2 regions of the Pseudorhizobium flavum genome follow, and region 1 is predicted to be linked to the other one. Evidence: riboswitches for the same ligand, from Rfam matches in the RefSeq annotation. Region 1 holds a riboswitch; the other holds the start of a gene.
What was found. Region 1 has a riboswitch for S-adenosylmethionine ahead of metA (homoserine O-acetyltransferase MetA). Riboswitches for the same ligand answer to the same signal wherever they lie in the genome.

Region 1 (3,401 bases):
TCTGCCATTGCACCCTCCCGGTCAGCGCCGCAGAACCTGATCGATTCAGGCGGATGATGCAACGACAAAGCTAGCGGCTGAGGACCCGCGTAACCTGCTCTAGGCCGCCGAGGGTGAGCGGGTACATCCGCTCCGACAGTATGTGGCGCATCATCGCGATAGACTGCACGTAGCTCCAGTGCGCTTCCGGTACCGGATTGATCCAGGCGAAGCGGTGGAAGTGTGCGATGATGCGGCGAAGCCAGGCTTCTCCCGGTTCCTTGTTCCAGTGCTCCACGGAACCACCCGGATGGCTGATCTCGTAGGGGCTCATCGATGCGTCCCCAACGAAGATCACCCGGTAGTCGCTGCCGAACCCGTTGATGATCGCTTCCGTGGGCAGTCGTTCCGACCGCCGGCCATTGTTCTTCCAGACGCTCTCGTAGAGGCAGTTGTGGAAATAGAAATGCTCCAGATGGCGAAATTCGCTGCGGACGGCGGAGAAAAGCTCCTCTACCTCCCGCACATGGTCGTCCATCGAGCCTCCGACATCGAAGAACATCAAGAGCTTGACGGCATTGCGGCGCTCCGGTCGCGTCTGCACGTCGAGATATCCGTGTTCCGCTGTGGAGCGGATTGTCCCCTGCAGGTCAAACTCCTCCGCCGCACCTTCCCGCACCCATCGCCGCAGCCGGCGAAGGGCGATCTTGATGTTACGGGTGCCGAGTTCCACCGTGTCGTCGAGATCGGAAAATTCCCGCTTGTCCCAGACCTTGACGGCGCGCCGATGCCGCGACCCTTCCTGCCCGATACGGACGCCCTCGGGATTGTAGCCATAGGCGCCGAAGGGCGAAGTGCCGGCAGTTCCGATCCACTTCGATCCACCTTGGTGGCGGCCTTTCTGCTCCTCCAGCCGCTTGCGCAGCGTCTCCATCAGCTTCTCGAAGCCGCCGAGCGTCTCGATGAGCCGCTTCTCCTCCTCCGTCAGGTGCTTTTCCGCGAGCCTGCGCAGCCACTCCTCGGGAAGTTCGCTCGCCTCCACTCCGGCCTCTCCCGATACCGCCTGCAGCCCGCGGAAATGCGACGCGAAGACCCGATCGAACCGATCGATATGTCGCTCGTCCTTTACCAGGCAGGTGCGCGCGAGAAAGTAGAAGGCGTCGACATCGAAATCCGCCAGGCCCTGCTTCATCCCCTCGATGAGGCTCAGGTATTCGCGCAACGTGACGGGCAGCTTTTCCGCCTTCAGCTGCAGGAAAAACGAAAGCAGCATTCTACTCGGTCCCGATCCGCTCCAGGTCGTAATGGGTGGTCTGGTAGATCTCGTTGATCCAGTTGCCGAACAGGAGATGCGCATGGCTGCGCCAGCGGTTCTGCGGCGGCAGCGTCACGTCATTGTGCGGAAAGTAGTCATGCGGCATCTTGATAGGCACGCCCGCATTGACGTCGCGGAAGTACTCCTCCGCCAGCGACGTGGAATCATACTCCACGTGATTGAACATGTAGAGGCGGCGGCCTTTCGCTTCCTCGACGAGGCAGACGCCCATCTCCTCCGATTCCATCAGGATCCTGAGGTCCGGGATCTTGTCGATGTCCTCGCGCCGAACCTCCGTCCAGCGCGACACCGGCACCTGGAAGTCGTCCGAGAAGCCGGTCAGGTAAACGGACGACGGGCAGAGATTGCGGTGGCGGTAGACTCCGAACGCCTTCTCCTTCAACTCGTGCTTCGGCACACCATGGAAGTGGTAGATCGCCGCCATTGCACCCCAGCAGACATTCATCGTCGAATGGACATTGGTGGTTGTCCAGTCAAGGATCTGCTGCATCTCGTCCCAGTAGGTCACGCTCTCGAAGGGCAGCGTCTCTACCGGCGCACCGGTGATGATGAAGCCGTCGAACTTCCGATGCTTCACCTCGTCCCAGGTATCGTAGAAGGAGAGCAGGTGCTCCTCCGACGTGTTCTTTGCCTTGTGGCCACCGATCCTCACCAGCGACAGCTCCACCTGAAGCGGAGTCGCGCCGACGAGGCGCGCCATCTGAAGCTCGGTCTTGATCTTGTTCGGCATGAGGTTGAGGAGCCCGATCTGCAGCGGCCGGATGTCCTGCCGCACCGCAACCGTCTCGGTCATCACCCGCACGCCCTCCTGCACGAGGGTTTCGAAGGCGGGCAGCGTATCGGGGATCTTGATCGGCATCGCACACTCACAAAACAAAAAGCCGGCGGCGACAAATCGCAACCGGCGCGTCAAAGTGAACTTCGCGCGGCCCTTTAGCGACTTGTTTAACGTGGCTGCAAGCCGGCCGGCCAAATCACCACGAAGTGCAATCTAGATAGGCTCTTCTTCCCCTCAGGTCAATTGCAGCCGCCGATGCCGGGGGCTACCGTTCCCGCCGGGCCATGAAGGCCAGCCGTTCGAACAGGTGGACGTCCTGCTCGTTCTTCAGCAGTGCCCCGTGCAGCCGGGGCAGGATCGTCTTGACGTCGGCACGCAGGTCAGCTGGGTCGATGTCGTCCGAGACCAGCAACCGGATCCAGTCGAGCGCCTCGGAGGTGGACGGCTTCTTGCGCAGGCCTGGCACCTCCCTGATCTGGTAGAACTGCGCCAGGGCGTTCCGGAGCAACTCCTGCTTGATGCCCGGATAGTGCACCTCGACGATGCGCGCGAGGGTCTCGGCATCCGGAAACCGGATGTAGTGGAAGAAACAGCGGCGAAGGAAGGCATCCGGCAGTTCCTTCTCGTTGTTCGAGGTGATGATGACGATCGGCCTCTGCTGCGCCTTCACCGTCTCGCCTGTCTCGTAGACATGGAACTCCATCCGGTCGAGCTCCTGCAGGAGGTCGTTCGGAAACTCTATATCCGCCTTGTCGATCTCGTCGATCAGCAGGACGGTCTTCTGCGGCGCGGCAAAGGCCTGCCAGAGCTTCCCCTGCCGGATATAGTTGCGAACATCATTCACGCGCTCGTCACCGAGCTGGCTGTCGCGCAGGCGCGAGACGGCGTCGTATTCGTAAAGGCCTTGCTGCGCCTTGGTGGTCGATTTGACGTTCCACGCAATGAGATCGAGACCGAGTGCCGACGCGATCTGCCGGGCGAGTTCCGTCTTGCCGGTCCCCGGCTCGCCTTTGACCAGGAGCGGTCGCTCGAGGCGGATGGCGGCGTTGACCGCGACCATCAGGTCGGTATCGGCGATATAGTCGGCTGTACCATGAAACTGCATGAGGAGACCTGTAGGGAATTTTGGCGGCAACCTAAAAGCTAGGCCGAACCGGTGCAAGCCGCTTTCCCTTGCCTGTCGGTCTGGGCTATGGACATCGCCAATGACCAAGTCCACGTTCACTATCCTCCTCGGAGGCGAGCTCACCGTCACAGAGCGGCTGCGCGAAGCGCTCGAAGGAAGCCGCTTCATCGCGGCCGACGGCG
Region 2 (3,401 bases), on a different contig from region 1:
CCAAATTCAAGAACATGGTGATCGGGCTCCAGCAATGCCCGCACGCGAGAATAGAACTGGATCCTCGGCTCCATGCGAGTAAATCCGCCCGCGCCCACCTCGGGAAACAAGCCTTCCAGGACCGACACTCGCTGTCCTCCAAGTAAAGGACAGAGTATCACGCAGTTTATAGTGCGCAATCCACCCTGCATGCCTGCGCACTGTCATGCTCGTCTGTGCCGGTCCATTTCTGACACCCGCTTTGCCTCGCAATTCTGAAAAGCATCGGCAAAGGTGATGAGGGCTCATCGAGGATTGCATGCGTCGACCGAAGTGAGGCCGGACGATCAACCGGCGTGGTAGACCTTCGCCAAACGTTGCTGAACCGAAGGATGTTCGACGCTCCGCCGGAGCGCGCTGGAGCGGGTGAAGGGAATCGAACCCTCGTCGTCAGCTTGGGAAGCTGCTGCTCTACCATTGAGCTACACCCGCGACGGGGGCAGAGTTCGCCCAGTTCGCGGCGTCTGTCAAGCATGGATCGCGGGCGGATGCGTCAGCCGATCCGGAAGTGCTTCGACAGCTTCAGACCCTGCGCCTGGTAATTGGAGCCAAGGCCGAGGCCATAGAGGGCATCGGGTCGTTCCAGCATGTGCTCGTAGACGAGGCGGCCGACGATCTGGCCGTCTTCGAGAATGAACGGCACCTCGTGGCTGCGCACTTCCAGAACGGCGCGGCTGCCGCGGCCGCCCGCCTCGGCATGCCCGAAGCCGGGGTCGAAGAAGCCGGCATAATGGACGCGGAACTCGCCCACCAGCGGGTCGAAAGGCGTCATCTCCGCCGCGTAAAGCGGCGGCACGTGGACCGCTTCCCGCGACACGAGGATGTAGAATTCGTCGGGATCGAGGATCAGTTCGTTGCGGCCGCGGCTGTAGAGCGGCTCCCAGAAGTCGAAGATGTCGTGCTGGGCCTTCTTGTCGACGTCGACGACAGCCGTGTGGTGCTTGCCGCGATAGCCGATCAGGCCTTCCTTGTCGCCCGTGAGGTCGATCGACAGCGCAATGCCGCCTCCGCTGATATTGGGCTCGCGGGCCGCCACCAGCGTTTCGGCGCCATGCAATTGCAGAAGCTCCGGCTCGTTCAGGAGGGCATTGCCGATGCGGAAGCGGATCTGCGACAGGCGCGAGCCGCGCCGGACGACGATCGGGAAAGTGCGCGGGCTGATCTCCAGATAGAGCGGGCCGGAATAGCCGGCAGGGATCTTGTCGAACTCCTGGGCATAGTCGGTGATGACGCGGGTAAAGATGTCGAGGCGACCGGTGGAACTTTTCGGGTTGGCCGAGGCCGACATTTCTGCCGGCAGGTCCAACCTTTCCATCAGCGGCACGATATAGACGCAGCCGGTTTCGAGGACCGCCCCTTCCGAAAGGTCGACCACGTGCAGCTTCAGCCGGTCGAGCTTGTCGGCGACCCGGCTGTTCGGGCCCGGCATGAAACTCGCGCGGACGCGGAAGGCCTTGGCGCCGAGGCGCAGATCGAGGCTGGCAGGCTGGACCTGGTCGCTGTCCAGCGGCTTTTCGGATGTGAGGCGCCCGCTGTCAAACAGCGCTGCGATGGCCCGATCGGCCAGGATCCCGGTGGTTCTTTTCATCGTCGTTCTTTCCCGTCCTGCCGGACAAAACCAAATGCCTGCCATTGACGCAAGCGAGGACCGGCGCTATGGCAGCTTTATCCCGTGGTGATTTGGCCGGTCGGCTTGCAGCCACGTTAAACAAGTGGCTAAAAAGACCGGGGCGAAACCGGTCTGCTGACGCGACCGGTTTTTTTGTGTCTGAAAGGTGCAAGCGCATGACCACGAAATGGCGCCCCGCAACCCAGCTCGTCCATGGCGGAACGATCCGCTCCCAATATGGCGAGACTTCCGAGGCCATCTACCTGACGCAGGGCTTCGTCTACGAGACGGCGGAGGCGGCCGAGGCACGCTTCAAGGGCGAGAGCGAAGGCTATATCTATGCCCGCTACGGCAGCCCGACCAACGACATGTTCGAGAAGCGCATGTGCTTGCTGGAAGGCGCGGAGGAAGCTCGCGCCATGGCCTCGGGCATGGCCGCGGTCGCGGCAGCGATCCTGTGCCAGGTCAAGGCGGGCGACCATATCGTTGCGGCGCGCGCCCTGTTCGGCTCCTGCCGCTGGGTGGTGGAGACGCTGGCGCCGAAGTACGGCGTGGAATGTACGCTCGTGGACGGGCGCGATCTCGTCAACTGGGAACAGGCGGTCCGGAAGAACACCAAGGTCTTCTTCCTGGAAAGCCCGACCAATCCGACACTCGAGGTAATCGACATCGCCGGCGTCGCGAAGCTCGCAAACCAGATCGGCGCCAAGGTGGTGGTGGACAATGTGTTTGCGACGCCGCTCTTCCAGAAGCCGCTGGAGCTCGGTGCCCATGTCGTCGTTTATTCCGCGACGAAGCACATCGACGGACAGGGCCGCTGCCTCGGCGGCGTCGTCCTTTCCGACAGCGAGTGGATCAAGGAAAGCCTGCAGGATTACTTCCGCCACACTGGTCCTGCCATGTCGCCCTTTAATGCCTGGACGCTCCTGAAGGGGATCGAGACCCTTCCGCTTCGGGTGCGCCAGCAGACGGAAAATGCCGGGCGGATCGCCGATCTCCTGGCGAACCATCCGAAGGTGGCAAGGGTCATCTATCCGGGTCGCGCGGACCATCCGCAGGCCGACATCATCGCCAAGCAGATGACTGGCGGCTCGACGCTCGTCTGCCTCGAACTCAAGGGTGGCAAGGCCGCAGCCTTCGGATTGCAGAATGCGCTGGAGGTGGTGAAAATCTCCAACAATCTGGGCGACGCCAAAAGCCTCATCACCCATCCGGGGACGACGACGCACAAGAACCTGACTGACGAGGCGCGGGCCGAGCTCGGCATCTCACCGGGAACGCTCCGGCTATCGGCGGGTATAGAGGATACTGACGACCTGCTTGAAGATTTCGCAAGGGCTCTGGACAAGCTTCCGGGTTGACCGAGGCTTCCGCCGGGCGCGTTGCAGGTTCCGCCTGTCGGCGCCCCGGTTATCCTTAACCGGCGAAACTTCGCGCGAGAGGCCACGGAGCTCTCCTCCAAACCGCGGGGTTTCTTGACGTTCCCGCGGAGCTGCAGCATATCGGATGGGATGTGGTAGAAGGTGTCGCGCATGTACCGCGCCAGGACATGTGACATAGAGGTCGTCGTCGAGCCCTATTATCTGGAGGAGCAATCCAGTCCGGAGGATAGCCGTTATGTCTGGGCTTACCACATCGTCATCGAGAACCATTCGGACCAGGCGGTGCGACTGACGCATCGCTACTGGCACATCACTGACCAGAACGGCCTTGTCGACGAGGTCGAAGGTCCCGGAGTGGTGGGCGAGCAGCC

Region 2: another riboswitch for S-adenosylmethionine. It lies ahead of ACEPP2_RS02515 (O-succinylhomoserine sulfhydrylase); the one in region 1 lies ahead of metA (homoserine O-acetyltransferase MetA).

The regions. Positions count from the first base shown of each region.
Region 1 is NZ_JBIOKZ010000003.1:325,385-328,785, reverse strand. It holds gene ACEPP2_RS08410 (aldose epimerase family protein) at 1-8, opposite strand, end outside; gene ACEPP2_RS08405 (vWA domain-containing protein) at 71-1,252, opposite strand; gene metA (homoserine O-acetyltransferase MetA) at 1,254-2,174, opposite strand; SAM riboswitch at 2,229-2,306, opposite strand; gene ACEPP2_RS08395 (AAA family ATPase) at 2,359-3,198, opposite strand; gene ACEPP2_RS08390 (thiamine diphosphokinase) at 3,299-3,401, shown strand, end outside.
Region 2 is NZ_JBIOKZ010000001.1:537,959-541,359, forward strand. It holds gene ACEPP2_RS02500 (class I SAM-dependent methyltransferase) at 1-128, opposite strand, end outside; tRNA gene ACEPP2_RS02505 (tRNA-Gly) at 398-471, opposite strand; gene ACEPP2_RS02510 (2'-deoxycytidine 5'-triphosphate deaminase) at 533-1,627, opposite strand; SAM riboswitch at 1,702-1,780, shown strand; gene ACEPP2_RS02515 (O-succinylhomoserine sulfhydrylase) at 1,825-3,009, shown strand; gene apaG (Co2+/Mg2+ efflux protein ApaG) at 3,181-3,401, shown strand, end outside.